One region of the Castellaniella hirudinis genome, then DNA from elsewhere that is predicted to be linked to it. Evidence: predicted binding sites of a transcription regulator. Region 1 holds the regulator's gene; the other holds the start of a gene.
The links. The regulator LexA, encoded in region 1, represses DNA repair genes until DNA is damaged. The targets are predictions, from matches to a motif close to ACTGTATNNNNATACAGT.

Region 1 (7,430 bases):
CATGCTGGACGTGCCTTTCGTGATGGCCGACGCCACCACCCTGACGGAAGCCGGCTACGTCGGCGAGGACGTCGAGAACATCATCCAGAAGCTGCTGCAGAACTGCAACTACGAGGTTGAAAAGGCCCAGCGCGCCATCATCTACATCGATGAAATCGACAAGATTTCGCGCAAGTCCGACAACCCCTCCATCACCCGCGACGTGTCGGGCGAGGGCGTGCAGCAGGCGCTGCTGAAGCTCATCGAAGGCACGGTCGCCTCGGTGCCGCCGCAGGGCGGGCGCAAGCACCCCAACCAGGACTTCGTCCAGGTCGACACCACCAACATCCTGTTCATCGTCGGCGGCGCCTTCGATGGTCTGGAAAAGATCATCCGTGATCGCAGCGAACGCTCCGGCATCGGCTTTGCCGCCACGGTGCGCGCGCGTTCCGAGCGCGGTGTGGGCGAACTGTTCGCCGAGGTCGAGCCCGAAGACCTGATCAAGTTCGGCCTGATCCCGGAACTGGTCGGCCGCCTGCCGGTGGTCGCCACCCTGGAAGAACTGACCGAGGATACGCTGGTGCGCATCCTGACCGAGCCGCGCAACGCGGTGGTCAAGCAGTTCCAGAAGCTGTTCGAGATGGAAGACGTCGAACTCGACGTGACTCCCGAGGCCCTGACGGCGATCGCCCGCCGGGCCATCAAGCGTCGCACCGGCGCCCGCGGCCTGCGTTCCATCATGGAACAATCGCTGCTCAGCACGATGTACGAACTGCCTTCGCGTCAGGACATCAACCGCGTGGTCCTGGAAAAGGACGCGGTCGAAGGGCAGGACACGCCGACGCTGGTCAAGGGGCCCCGGCCCGAGCGCCAGGTCGAAGAAAAGCCGCTGCGCTCGGCCGCCGCCTGATCTTGCATCCGGTCGCTGTTCCCGTCCTCCGGACGGGGCAGCCCGGAGCCGGTTCCCGTATACTGGCCGTGTGCCCCGGCTCTTGAAAAGCGTCCGTCCGGCACCATATTCATCAGCAGGCACTATACGAAAAAGGAAGCCCGCGCTTCCTTTTTCTTTCAGATTCAATCGTTTGAGGAATCCACCATGTCTGCTAGCCAGATTCTGACTCAGGAACCTGTGGAACTGCCGTTGCTGCCTTTGCGCGACGTCGTGGTCTTTCCCCACATGGTCATCCCGCTGTTCGTGGGACGGCCGCGTTCCATCAAGGCGCTCGAACTGGCCATGGAGGCCGGCAGCAGCGTCATGCTGGTGGCCCAGAAATCCGCCGGCAAGGACGAACCCACGCCTGACGATCTGTACGAGATCGGCTGCGCGGCCAACATCCTGCAGATGCTGAAACTGCCCGACGGCACCGTCAAGGTGCTGGTCGAAGGCTTGCAGCGCGCCCGCATCCACGAAGTCACCGACGCCGAAACCCATTTCGCGGCGAGCGTCTCCGGCATCGCCGAAGACCAGTCCGGCCAGGCCGAGGCTGAAGCCCTGCGCCGCGCCGTCGTGGCCCAGTTTGAACAGTACGTCAAACTGAACAAGAAGATCCCCCAGGAAATCCTGACTTCGCTGTCGGGGATCGAGGACGCCGGCCGTCTGGCCGACACCATCGCCGCCCATCTGCCCCTGAAGATCGAGCAGAAACAGTCCCTGCTCGACATGCCCGGTGCTGCACAGCGCCTGGAGGCGCTGCTGGCCCAACTGGAATCGGAAATCGAGATCCTGCAGGTCGAAAAGCGCATCCGCGGCCGTGTCAAGAAGCAGATGGAAAAGAGCCAGCGCGACTACTATCTGAACGAGCAGGTCAAGGCCATCCAGAAGGAATTGGGCGAAGGCGAAGAAGGCGCCGACATCGAGGAGCTCGAACGTCGCATCGCCTCGGCGCATCTGCCCAAGGAAGCTCGCAAGAAGGCCGACGCCGAACTGAAGAAGCTCAAGCTGATGTCGCCCATGTCGGCCGAGGCCACCGTGGTGCGCAACTACATCGACACGCTGGTGGGCTTGCCGTGGCGTAAAAAGAGCCGCGTCAACAATGCCCTGCGTAATGCCGAGGAAGTCCTCGACGCCGATCACTACGGCCTGGAAAAGGTCAAGGAACGCATCGTCGAATACCTGGCGGTGCAGCAGCGCGTGGACAAGCTCAAGGCGCCGATCCTGTGCCTGGTCGGCCCCCCGGGCGTGGGCAAGACCTCGCTGGGCCAGTCCGTGGCCCGTGCGACCAATCGCAAGTTCGTGCGCATGGCGCTGGGCGGCGTGCGTGACGAGGCCGAAATCCGCGGCCATCGGCGCACCTACATCGGTTCCATGCCGGGCAAGATCCTGCAGAACATGACCAAGGTCGGCGTGCGCAATCCGCTGTTCCTGCTCGACGAGATCGACAAGCTGGGCGCGGATTTCCGCGGCGACCCGTCCTCGGCCCTGCTGGAAGTGCTCGATCCGGAACAGAATCACACCTTCCAGGATCACTACATCGAGGTCGATTTCGACCTGTCGGATGTGATGTTCGTGGCGACCAGCAATACGCTGAACATTCCGCCGGCCCTGCTGGACCGGATGGAAGTCATCCGCCTGTCGGGCTACACCGAAGACGAGAAGGTCCACATCGCCTTCGACCACCTGCTGCCCAAGCTGATGAAGAACAACGGCGTGAAGGACGGCGAACTGAGCATTTCCGAGGACGCCATCCGCGACATCGTGCGTTATTACACGCGTGAAGCCGGGGTGCGCGCGCTGGAACGCGAAGTCTCCAAGATCTGCCGCAAGGCCGTCAAGCGTCTGCTCAGCAATCCTGCCGAGTCGGCCCGCAAGACCAACGACCAGGCCGCCATCGTGGTCAACGCCGCCAATCTGAACGATTTCCTGGGGGTGCGCCGCTACAATTTCGGCGTGGCCGAAAAGGAAGACAAGGTCGGCCAGGTCACCGGTCTGGCCTGGACGGAAGTCGGCGGCGACCTGCTGACCATCGAGGCGGCCGACATGCCGGGCAAGGGCGCGGTCCTGCGCACGGGCTCGCTGGGCGACGTGATGAAGGAATCGGTCGAGGCCGCCCGCACTGTGGTGCGCGCCCGCGCCCGTAAGTGGGGCATTGCGGATCAGGCCTTCGAAAAGCGCGATCTGCACATCCACTTTCCGGAAGGCGCCACGCCCAAGGACGGTCCTTCGGCCGGGGCCGCGATCACCACGGCCATGGTGTCGGCGCTGACCGGCATTCCGGTGCGGGCCGACGTCGCCATGACGGGGGAAATCACCCTGCGCGGCGAGGTGCTGGAGATCGGCGGCCTGAAGGAAAAGCTGCTGGCGGCGCATCGCGGCGGCATCAAGACCGTGATGATCCCCGAGGAAAACGTCAAGGATCTGGCTGAAATCCCGGACAACGTGAAAAACCACCTGGAAATCATCCCGGTGCGCTGGATCGACCGGGTGCTGGAAGTCGCCTTGCAGCGCATGCCCGTGCCTTTGTCAGACGAAGAAGTCGCTCGTCTGGCGGCCGAGGCGGTGGCTGCCGCCAAGCCGGTTGAATCCGGCAGCGGCGGGGTGATGAAGCACTGATTTCTTTCGGCGCTTCCCAGCAAAAAGGCCTGTGTTTGTTGAAAACACAGGCCTTTGTTTTGATTGAATCAATGCAGCGCGGTCGTGCGGATCAGGCCGACGGCGATGCCTTCGATGGCGAAGTCGTCGCCGGGTCCGACGTCGATCGGCTGGAAGTCCGGGTTTTCGGGCAGCAGGCGGATGCGGCGGCCCTGGTGGTCCAGGCGCTTGACGGTCACGTCGTCGCCCAGGCGGGCGACCACGATCTGGCCGTGGCGGGCCTGGGGCGTGCTGCGCACGGCCAGCAGGTCGCCGTCCAGGATGCCGGCATCGCGCATGCTGCTGCCGCGCACGCGCAGCAGATAATCGGGGGCCGCCTCGAACAGGTGGGGGGCCAGGGGGATTTCGCGTTCGACGTGTTCGGCCGCCAGGACGGGGCTGCCGGCGGCGACGCGGCCCACCAGCGGCACCAGGCGGTTGTCGGCCGGTTCGATCCAGGTCGGGGCGCCGGGCAGGGGGCCGGGCGTGCGGCCTGGCGCCGGACGGGATGTGCGCCCGACCGCATCGGTGGTCCCGGTGGCGTCGGCCGCATGGATATCGTCGGCCGTGGAGGCGGACTGGGCCTGTCCGGTGAGCTGGATGCCGCGCGAGGTGCCGGCCGACAGCAGGACGTACCCCTTGCGTTCCAGCGCGCGCAAATGGTCTTCAGCGGCGTTGGCCGAGCGAAAGCCCAGTTCACGGGCGATTTCGGCCCGGGTCGGGGGGCGGCCCGTCTGTTGCATGGATTGCCGGATGAGATCCAGGATCTGGGACTGTCGGGCGGTGAGTTTCAGGGCCATGTCGAGGTACTGGATGGAAACACAGCCTGTATTGTGACGGAAGGCCGAGTGCGGCGCAAGCGGGAGGCCGCTGCAGCGCCGGAAACGACGACGGGACCCTCGCAAGGGTCCCGCCGGGCGACTGCGCATCAAACGCGCCGGCCCGCAAGCCGACGCGCGAGAACGATCAGTTCTTGATCACCTGGGCCACGGCCTGGGCGACGTAGTCGATGTTGCCGCTGTTCAGGGCGGCCACGCAGATGCGGCCGCTGCCCACGGCATAGATGCCGAATTCTTCGCGCAGGCGGTCCACCTGGGCCTTGGTCAGGCCGGAGAACGAGAACATGCCGCGCTGGGCCTTGACGAAGCTGAAGTCCTGGTCCACGCCCTGGGCCTGGATCTTTTCGACCAGTTGGTGGCGCATGGTGCGGATGCGATCGCGCATGCCGGCCAGTTCTTCGGACCACTGGGCGTACAGTTCGGGCGTGTTCAGCACGGTCGAGACCATGGCGCCGCCGTGGGTGGGCGGGTTGGAGTAGTTGGTGCGGATGACGCGCTTGAGCTGGCTGAGCACGCGGGCGCTTTCCTCGTCGCCGCCGGTCACCAGGGTCAGGGCGCCGACGCGCTCGCCGTACAGCGAGAAGGACTTGGAGAACGAGGAACTGATGAACATGGTCATGCCCAGGTCCGCGAACAGGCGCACCACGGCGGCGTCTTCTTCGATGCCGGCGCCGAAGCCCTGGTAGGCGATGTCCAGGAAGGGCACCAGTTGACCGGCCTGCAGCGTGCGGGCGATTTCCTGCCACTGGTCCAGGGTAGGATCGACGCCGGTGGGGTTGTGGCAGCAGGCGTGCAGCACGACGACGGTGCCGGCGGGCAAGGCGCGCAGCGAGGCCAGCATGCCGTCGAAGTTCAGGCCGTGCGTGGCGGCGTCGTAGTAGTCATAGTGGACGATGGGGAAGCCGGCGGCGCTGAACAGGGCCTGGTGGTTGTCCCAGCTGGGGTTGCTGATGGCGACCTGGGCCTGGGGCAGAATCCGCTTCAGGAAGTCGGCGCCGATCTTCAGCGCGCCGGTGCCGCCCAGGGTCTGGACCGTCAGCGAGCGGTGTTCGGCGATCAGCGGCGAACCGGCGCCCAGCAGCAGGGTGCGGGCGCCCGTGTTGTAACCGGGGATGCCGTCGATCGGCAGGTAGTTGCGCGGTGCGGCCTGTTCGAACAGGCGGGCTTCGGCCTGGCGGACGGCTTTCAGCAGGGGGATGTGGCCCGCGTCGTCATAGTAGACGCCGACGCCGAGATTGACCTTGGTGGACCGGGTGTCGGCCTTGAATTGTTCGTTCAGGCCCAGGATGGGGTCGCGCGGAGCGAGTTCGACAGATGCGAAGATGGAGGACATGGTTACCGGGAGGACAAAGGAGAGGAGTCTTGGGAACCTCTGAACGCTCGACTTATGCAGAGGTTCCTTTGGTCACGTGGGCCAACAGTGTGATAATAAGGGGTTTACCCGAACAGTGTCTAGTTGAGCCCATGTCCCATCAGGTCGAAATCCAACAGGGCCAGTCCCCGGATGCCCCCGAGGCTGTGCCGGGGTTCGTCCAGTATCCGGACAGCCCGTTCCAGTTGTTCCAGCCCTATCCGCCGGCCGGCGACCAGCCGGCCGCGATCGACGCGCTGGAAGAGGGCGTGCGCGATGGGCTCATGTGCCAGACCCTGCTGGGGGTGACGGGTTCGGGCAAGACCTACACCATGGCCAATCTGATCGCCCGCACCGGACGCCCGGCCATCGTGCTGGCGCCCAACAAGACCCTGGCCGCTCAGTTGTACGCCGAAATGCGTGAATTCTTCCCCCGCAATGCGGTGGAATATTTCGTGTCTTACTACGATTACTACCAGCCTGAGGCCTATGTGCCTTCGCGCGACCTGTTCATCGAGAAAGACTCGTCCATCAACGAGCACATCGAGCAGATGCGTCTGTCGGCCACCAAAAGCCTGCTGGAACGCCCCGACACCATCATCGTGGGCACCGTGTCCTGCATTTACGGGATCGGCAATCCGGGCGACTACCACGCGATGGTGCTGACGCTGCGCACCGGCGACCGGGTCGGCCGCCAGGAAGTCCTGGCGCGGCTGGTGTCCATGCAGTACGAACGCAACGATATGGAGTTTTCCCGGGGGACTTTCCGGGCGCGCGGCGAGGTCATCGATGTTTTTCCGGCCGAACACGCCGAACAGGCCCTGCGTATCACGCTGTTCGACGACGAGATCGAGTCCCTGGACCTGTTCGACCCTCTGACGGGCAAGCCGGTCCAGAGTCTGGTGCGGTTCACGATCTTCCCCAGCTCGCACTACGTGACGCCGCGCGAGACCGTGCTGCGCGCCATCGAGACCATCAAGGTAGAACTGCGCGACCGGCTGGCCGAGCTGACCGAGGCCGGCAAGCTGGTCGAAGTCCAGCGGCTGGAACAACGCACCCGCTTCGACCTGGAAATGCTGCAGGAACTGGGCTTTTGCAAGGGCATCGAAAACTATTCGCGGCATCTGTCGGGGGCCTTGCCGGGTGAACCGCCGCCGACCTTGATCGACTATCTGCCCGCCAACGCCCTGATGTTCATCGACGAGAGCCACGTCACGATCGGCCAGTTGGGCGGCATGTACCGGGGCGACCGGTCGCGCAAGGACACGCTGGTGCAGTTCGGCTTCCGGCTGCCTTCGGCGCTGGATAACCGGCCTTTGCGCCTGGAGGAATTCGAGGCGCGCATGCCGCAATGCGTGTTCGTGTCCGCCACGCCCGGCCCCTACGAAGCCGAGCATGCGGACCAGGTGGTCGAGCAGGTCGTGCGTCCGACCGGCCTGGTGGACCCGGAGGTCGATCTGCGTCCGGCCGTCACCCAGGTCGACGACCTGCTGGGCGAGGCCAAGCTGCGCATCGCGCGCCACGAACGGGTGCTGGTCACCACGCTGACCAAGCGCATGGCCGAGGACTTGACGGAATATCTGGGGGAAAGCGGCCTCAAGGTCCGCTACCTGCATTCCGACATCGACACGGTGGAACGGGTCGAGATCATCCGTGACCTGCGCCTGGGGACTTTTGACGTGCTGGTCGGGAT
Region 2 (7,430 bases), on a different contig from region 1:
CCAGAGCCGTTCGGCGGGCAGGCGCCGGGCGGCGCGCCGCATCAGGTCCACCATCCAGTCCTCGCGCGGGACGTTGGGCGAATGGATGTCGTAGACCCCGGGACCGATGTCGTTCGGGTAGGCGAAATTCTCGAACGCTCCCAGCAGCTCCATGTTCGAGCGCGAGGTCTCGATCGTGATCACGTCTGCGTCCATCGCCGCGATCGCCTCGATGATGTCGTTGAACTCCGAATAACACATATGGGTGTGGATCTGCGTGTCGTCGCGCACCCCGCTGGTGGACAGGCGGAAGCTGTCCACCGCCCAGTCCAGGTAGGCGGCCCAGTCGCTGCGCCGCAGCGGCAGGCCTTCGCGAATGGCCGGTTCGTCGATCTGGATCACGGTCACGCCGGCCTGCTCCAGGTCCTGGACCTCGTCGCGCAGAGCCAGGGCGATCTGGCGGCAGGTCTGCTCGCGCGGCTGGTCGTCGCGCACGAAAGACCATTGCAGGATCGTCACCGGACCGGTCAGCATGCCCTTGACCGGCTTGTCCGTCAGGGACTGCGCGTAGGCCGACCAGGCCACGGTCATGGGGGCCAGGCGCGCCACGTCGCCATAGATCAGGGGCGGCTTGACGCAGCGCGAACCGTAGCTCTGCACCCAGCCGTAGGCGGTGAAGGCGAAACCGGCCAGCAGCTCACCAAAATATTCCACCATGTCGTTGCGCTCGGGTTCGCCGTGCACCAGCACGTCCAGGCCGATTTCCTCCTGGAAACGCACCACGCGTTCGATTTCGGCGCGGATCGCCTTTTCGTAGGCGGCGTCGCCCAGCGTCCCGGCCCGCCAGTCACGGCGCAGTGCGCGGATTTCCGCGGTCTGCGGGAAAGAGCCGATCGTCGTCGTAGGGTAGCGCGGCAGCCCCAGGTGCGCTTGCTGAGCGGCAATGCGTCGGCCAAACGGCGCACGGTCACGGCGCACCGCCGCCGAGGCCGCCAGACGCTCGGCCACGTCCTTGCGGTGAATGCGGCTGGACGCGGCGCGGTCGCGCACGGCCTGGCGGGCCGCCGCCAGCGCCTGTTGATCACGCGCATCGGCGTCGCCGTCCACCAGAGTCCGCAGCAAACGCAGTTCGTCGAGTTTCTGCACGGAAAAGGACAGCCAACTGCGCAACTCACCATCCAACGCGGTTTCCAGGCTGAGGTCGATGGGGGTGTGCAGCAGCGAGCACGAGGGCGCCAGCCACAGGCGTTCGCCCAGCGCTTGCGCCGCCGCCCGGACCTGTTCATGGATGCGGTCCAGGTCGGCGCGCCAGACGTTGCGCCCGTCGATCACGCCCAGCGACAGCACTTGATCATTGCGCACCGCGGCCAGCACGGCCGCTTGCTGGCCCGGCGCGCGCACCAGGTCCACGTGCAGCCCCTGCACAGGCAGGGCCTGGATGACGTCCAGGTTGTGCTCGACGCTGCCGAAATACGTGGCCAGCAGCACGTTGGACCCCTGCGCCGCCAGGCGGGCGTAGACGCCGGCCAGCGCTTCGCGCCAGGCCTGCGGCAGGTCCAGCACCAGGATGGGCTCATCGATCTGCACCCACTCCACGCCCTGGGCGGCCAGGCGTTGCAGCACTTGTTCATAGACGGCCAGCAGGCCGGGCAGCAGATCGAGCTTGGCGGCGTCGGCGGCGCCGGCCGTGTAGGCGTCCCCCTTGCCCAGCCACAGCCAGGTCAGCGGCCCCGGAATCACCGGGCGGACGCGGTGGCCCAGCGCCTGGGCCTCGGCCACTTGTTCGAACAGCGAATCGCGCGCAATGCGGTAGGTCTGGCCGGGATGCAGTTCAGGCGTGATGTAGTGATAGTTGGTGTCGAACCATTTGGTCATTTCGCAGGCCGCCGCCGGCGTGCCCGATGGGGCGCGGCCGCGGGCCATGCGGAACAGGGTGTCCAGTTCGACCGGGGCATCGTCCGCCTGGCCGAAGCGCGCCGGCACCGCGCCCAGCAGCGTGGTCCACTCCAGAATCTGGTCGTACCAGGCGAAATCACCGACGGGCACCCATTGCGCGCCGGCGTCGGCCTGGATCGCCCAGTGACGGGCCCGCAGGTCACGGCCCGTCGCCAGCAGGCTGTCCAGATCGGCCTTGCCGGCCCAGTAGGCTTCCTGGGCGCGCTTCAATTCCCGGGCAGCGCCGATTCGAGGGAAGCCAAGATTATGAATGATCGTCATGATGAATCCTGATAACATTAAAATTATTCAATGAACGACATTCTGCCTTTGGTGGCGAAAAATAAAAAATCAAATCCTGCACGGATAACATGAGAGAAATTCATGATTGAGGTCCGACACCTGGAAACCCTGCTGGCCATCCGCGAGGGCGGCAGCTTGCAAGAGGCCGCCGAAAGGCTGCACCTGACCCAGTCCGCCCTGTCGCACCAGTTGCGCGACCTGGAAGTGCGGCTGAAGACGCCGCTGCTGAACCGGCGCACCCGCCCTGCCCGCCTGACCACGGCGGGCCTGCGGCTGGTGGCGCTGGCCGAGGACGTGCTGCCGCGCGTACGCGCGGTCGAGCTGGAATTGCGCCGCCTGGCGGCCGGCCGCGCCGGCCGCCTGCACGTCGCCATCGACTGCCACTCCTGCTTTCAGTGGCTGATGCCCACCCTGGACACCTTCCGCAAGGATTGGCCGGAAGTCTCCCTGGACCTGACGGCGGCGTTTTCCTTCGCCCCCCTGCCCGCCCTGGCGCGCGGCGACCTGGACGTGGTCATCACCTCCGACCCCGAACCGCTGGAATCGGTGGACTACACGCCGCTCTTTGCCTACGAACTGGTGCTGGCGGTCGCCAGCCAGGGGCCGCTGGGCGCGGCCGACCGGATCCGGCCGGAAGACCTGGCCGACCAGATCCTGATCACCTACCCGGTCGACCGGGCCCGCCTGGACGTCTATACGACGTTTCTGGACCCGGCCGGCGTGGAACCCGCCGCCGTACGCACGGCGGAACTGACGCCCATGATCGTGCAACTGGTCGCCAGCGGCCGGGGCGTGGCCGCGCTGCCCAGTTGGGCGCTGGATGAATACAAGAATCTGCCGGGGCTGAAGATCTGCCGCCTGGGGTCGGGGATCTGGCGCACCTTGCAGGCCGGCATCCGCACCGAGGACGCGGAGACGGCCTACGTGCAGGCGTTCCTGGAACAAGCGCGGCGCACGTGTTTCGAGACTTTGCCGGGGATACGGGCGGCGGGCTAGCGCACGGCACGGTGCCGTGCAGCGAATTCAGTCCTGCTCGTCTTCCGCAGCGGAGTCTGCCGGATCGAAGTTTTCCCGGCTGCTCAGCAGGCGCCGGATGCAATCCACCGAGAACCCCCGCCCCGCCATGAAACGGTACTGCCGCGCGTATTCGCGGGGGTCGGCGGGCGCCTGACCGAATTTGCGTTGCCAGACGGCGCGCGCGCGCCCGGCTTCGGACGCGCGCAACCCATCTTTCAGATCCGCCAACTGCTCGTCGGCCAGCCCCTGCTGGCGCAGGGCGCCCAGGATGCGCTGCGTGCCCTGGCGGGCGGCGACGCGGTGGGCATAGGCCTGGGCGTAACGCTGGTCGGACTGCCAGTGTTCGCGCGCCAGATCGTCGAGTACGGCCTCGACGGCAGCGGGATCATCGCACCAGGCGGACAACTTGCGGCGCAATTCCTGGCGGGAATGTTCCCGCCGGGACAGATAGGCCACGGCCCGGGCTTTCAAACTGAGGCCGGCGCCGCTGGAGCCGGACTTGGCCCCGCGCCCGGACGAATCATCACCGCCCGGCGACGATTCATCGTCGCCGAACACGGTGCTGAACCCGTCGTCGCGCCTATTCCCCATCGGCAGCGGCGGGGGCGGCAGATGCCGTGGGCGTGGCCCGCAGGGCGATGCCCAGTTGTTCACGTACGCGGTTTTCGATCTCGAAGGCCATGTCCGCGTGTTCCTTGAGGTATTCGCGGACGTTGTCCTTGCCCTGGCCGATGCGTTCGCCGTTGTAGCTGTACCAGGCGCCGGACTTGTCGACCAGACCGGCCTGGACGCCCAGGTCGATGATCTCGCCCTCGCGGGAGATGCCGGCGCCGTACATGATGTCGAACTCGACCTGCTTGAACGGCGGGGCGACCTTGTTCTTGACGATCTTGACACGGGTCTCGTTGCCGACGACCTCGTCGCCCTTTTTGATCGAGCCGATGCGGCGGATGTCCAGGCGCACGGAGGAATAGAACTTCAGCGCGTTGCCGCCCGTGGTGGTTTCGGGGTTGCCGAACATGACGCCGATCTTCATGCGGATCTGGTTGATGAAGATCACCATGCAGTTGGCGCGCTTGATCGTGGCGGTCAGTTTGCGCAGGGCCTGGCTCATGAGGCGGGCCTGCAGACCGGGCAGCGAGTCGCCCATATCGCCTTCGATTTCGGCCTTGGGCACCAGCGCGGCGACCGAGTCGATCACGATCAGGTCGACCGAACCCGAGCGCACCAGGGCGTCGGTGATTTCCAGGGCCTGTTCGCCGGTGTCGGGCTGGGAGATCAGCAGGTCTTCGAGGTTCACGCCCAGGCGCGCGGCGTACTGGACGTCCAGCGCGTGCTCGGCGTCGACGAAGGCGCAGGTGCCGCCGATCTTTTGCATTTCGGCGATGACCTGCAGGGTGAGCGTGGTCTTGCCGGAGGATTCCGGACCGTAGACCTCGACCACCCGGCCGCGCGGCAGGCCCCCGACGCCCAGGGCGATGTCCAGCCCCAGGGAACCGGTGGACACGACCTGGATGTCGTGTTCGACCTGATTGTCGCCGTAGCGCATGATGGAGCCCTTGCCGAACTGCTTTTCGATCTGCGACAGCGCGGCGGCCAGCGCCTTGGCGCGTTCGGGGTTGGCCTTGGAGCGTTCATCCATGAGGGAATTCCTATTGAGAGACAAGCTGTGCAAGTCATTGCCGGCCGGTCCGGTCCGGGTGAGCACAGCGGGATTCGGGAAATTATTGCACTAAATTATACTGTATGAAAATACAGATGTGGCAATCCTGTCGCAGCCGAGCCGATCGGTCCTGCCGCCGGTCCGGCCACCCGCGCCATACTCCGCCCATCGTTTACCCTAAATGACCGCGTGGGTCCCGCGTGCCACAATGACGCCAGTCCGGGCCGTCAACGCCCCTCTCCCCCTGGATGTCATTCCCGCCATGCGTATCCTGATTGCCGAGGACGACAGCATTCTCGCGGACGGGCTGTCCCGATCGCTGCGCTACGAAGGCTATGCCGTGGACGTCGTCAACGACGGCTCCAGCGCCGATTCCGCCCTGCAATTGCAGACCTTCGATCTCCTGATCCTGGATCTGGGCCTGCCGCGCCTGGACGGCCTGTCCGTGCTGCGCAAGCTGCGCCAGCGCAGCACCCCCCTCCCTGTTCTGATCCTGACGGCCGCCGATTCCATCGAACAGCGCGTCGAAGGCCTGGACCTGGGGGCCGACGACTATATGTCCAAGCCCTTCGCCCTCAGCGAACTGGAAGCCCGCGTGCGCGCCCTGATCCGCCGACACGGCGGGGCACGCGCATCCGTCCTGCGTCACGGACGCCTGGCCTTCGACCTGAACGGGCGCATCGCCACCATCGACGACACGGCCGTCGAACTGTCCGCCCGCGAAACCAGCCTGCTGGAAATCTTCCTGTCGCGCAGCGGCCGCATGATCAGCAAACACCAGTTGGTGGACCTGCTGTGCGAATGGGGCGAAGAAGTCACCACCAACGCCATCGAGGTCTACATCCACCGGCTGCGTAAAAAGATCGAGCCGGCCGATGTCCACATCCTGACCGTGCGCGGCCTGGGGTACTGCCTGGAACCCGACAGCCGCGCCGTACCGGCAGACACGGCGGCCGTCGGCTGACGCGGCCCTGCCATGTTCGCCGATCCGGTACCACACCGGCCCCACCGCCGGCACGCAACGCTGCTGGGCCGCATCCTGCTGTGGATGATCGTGCCGCTGTTCGTCCTGTGGTCGATCGGCATCGTCATCACCTATTTCATTTCCCTGAACATCGCCAACTCGCCCTATGACCGGACGCTGTCGAGCCATCTGCGCCTGCTGCGCCACGAGGTCGAGCAGCAACGCCTGGTCAACGGGGTGACGCTGTCCGAATCGGCCCGCACGGTGCTGGCCGGCGGTGCGGACGAGTCCGCCACCAGTTGGCAGATCCTGGACGCCAACGGCCACCTGCTGGCGGGCGACCCCGCCATCCCCACCCCGGAAAACTGGGGCTACGACATTGACCAGATCCGCTTTCGCAATGCGTCCCAGAATCATCAGTCCATCCGCATGGCCTACGTCTGGGGCGGGCGCGACCAGGACGGCACCGGTTTTCTGACCGTCGTGTCCGAACCGGCCGAGGCGCGCGCGACGCTGCAGCAGGAAATCCTGACCGGCATGCTGACGCCCCAGCTCATCATCCTGCCGCTGGCCGCCATGCTGGCCGGACTGGGGCTGACCCAGGGCCTGGAGCCGCTCAGCCTGCTCCAGGAGCACATGCGGCGGCGCAAACCCAGTGACCTGTCGCCCATCCGCGATGATCTGGCGCCGGCCGAAATCGTGCCGCTGATCGCGTCCATGAACAACGTGCTGCAACGCCTGTCGGACTCCATCGATTCCCAGCGGCGCTTCGTCGCCAACGCCGCCCACCAGTTGAAAACCCCGTTGGCCGGCATCCGCACCCAATGCGAACTGGCGCTGCGCGAACAGGAACCGGAACGTATGCGCGACAGCCTGCAGCAACTGATCACCGGGTCCCGGCGCGCCACCCGGCTGGTGAACCAGTTGCTGCTGCTGGCGCGGGCGGAATCCATCGACCCCACCCAGGCGCGCACCACCGAATTGCTGGACCTGCTGCCCCTGGCCGAGACCTGCACGCTGGCATGGGTCGAGACCGCCCTGCAACGACGCATCGACCTGGGATTCGAATCGCCCGGCGAACCCCTGCCGATTTTCGGCAACGCGGTGATGATCCGCGAACTGCTGAACAACCTGATCGACAACGCGCTGCTCTACACACCCCAGGGCGGCCAGGTCACGGTGCGCGCCCTGCCCGAGGGCGACCGGGTCTGCCTCGAAGTCCAGGACTCCGGCCCAGGCATCCCGCCTGAAGAGCGGACCCGGGTCTTCGACCGGTTCTACCGGATCCTCGGCCACGATGCCGAGGGCAGCGGCCTGGGCCTGGCGATCGTGCGCGAGGTCGCCGAACACCACCACGCCACCATTGCCTTCCTGCCGCCCGGCAACCACCGCGATCCACTCAGCGCCGGCACCCGGCTGCGTGTTTCCTTTCCTCGCGACGATGCGCCCAGGACCCGATCATGAACCGAGCCCGACCCATGCCGCACGATCCCATGGACGAAGCCAACCGTCCCATGACCCACGAGGAACGCCGCGTCATCCTGGCGTCTTCGATGGGCACGGTCTTCG

Region 2: recA (recombinase RecA) is a predicted target of LexA. The motif match lies at 4,976-4,993, and genes of this name have one in related genera.

The regions. Positions count from the first base shown of each region.
Region 1 covers NZ_JBHSDY010000004.1:5,667-13,096, reverse strand. Annotated here, with positions in the region: gene clpX (ATP-dependent Clp protease ATP-binding subunit ClpX) at 1-889, shown strand, start outside; gene lon (endopeptidase La) at 1,076-3,529, shown strand; gene lexA (transcriptional repressor LexA) at 3,598-4,347, opposite strand; gene ACFO0J_RS07130 (amino acid aminotransferase) at 4,514-5,719, opposite strand; gene uvrB (excinuclease ABC subunit UvrB) at 5,851-7,430, shown strand, end outside.
Region 2 covers NZ_JBHSDY010000010.1:595,739-603,168, reverse strand. Annotated here, with positions in the region: gene metE (5-methyltetrahydropteroyltriglutamate--homocysteine S-methyltransferase) at 1-2,196, opposite strand, end outside; gene ACFO0J_RS16410 (LysR family transcriptional regulator) at 2,299-3,213, shown strand; gene recX (recombination regulator RecX) at 3,241-3,792, opposite strand; gene recA (recombinase RecA) at 3,815-4,876, opposite strand; gene ACFO0J_RS16395 (response regulator) at 5,160-5,861, shown strand; gene ACFO0J_RS16390 (sensor histidine kinase) at 5,874-7,325, shown strand; gene ACFO0J_RS16385 (MFS transporter) at 7,376-7,430, shown strand, end outside.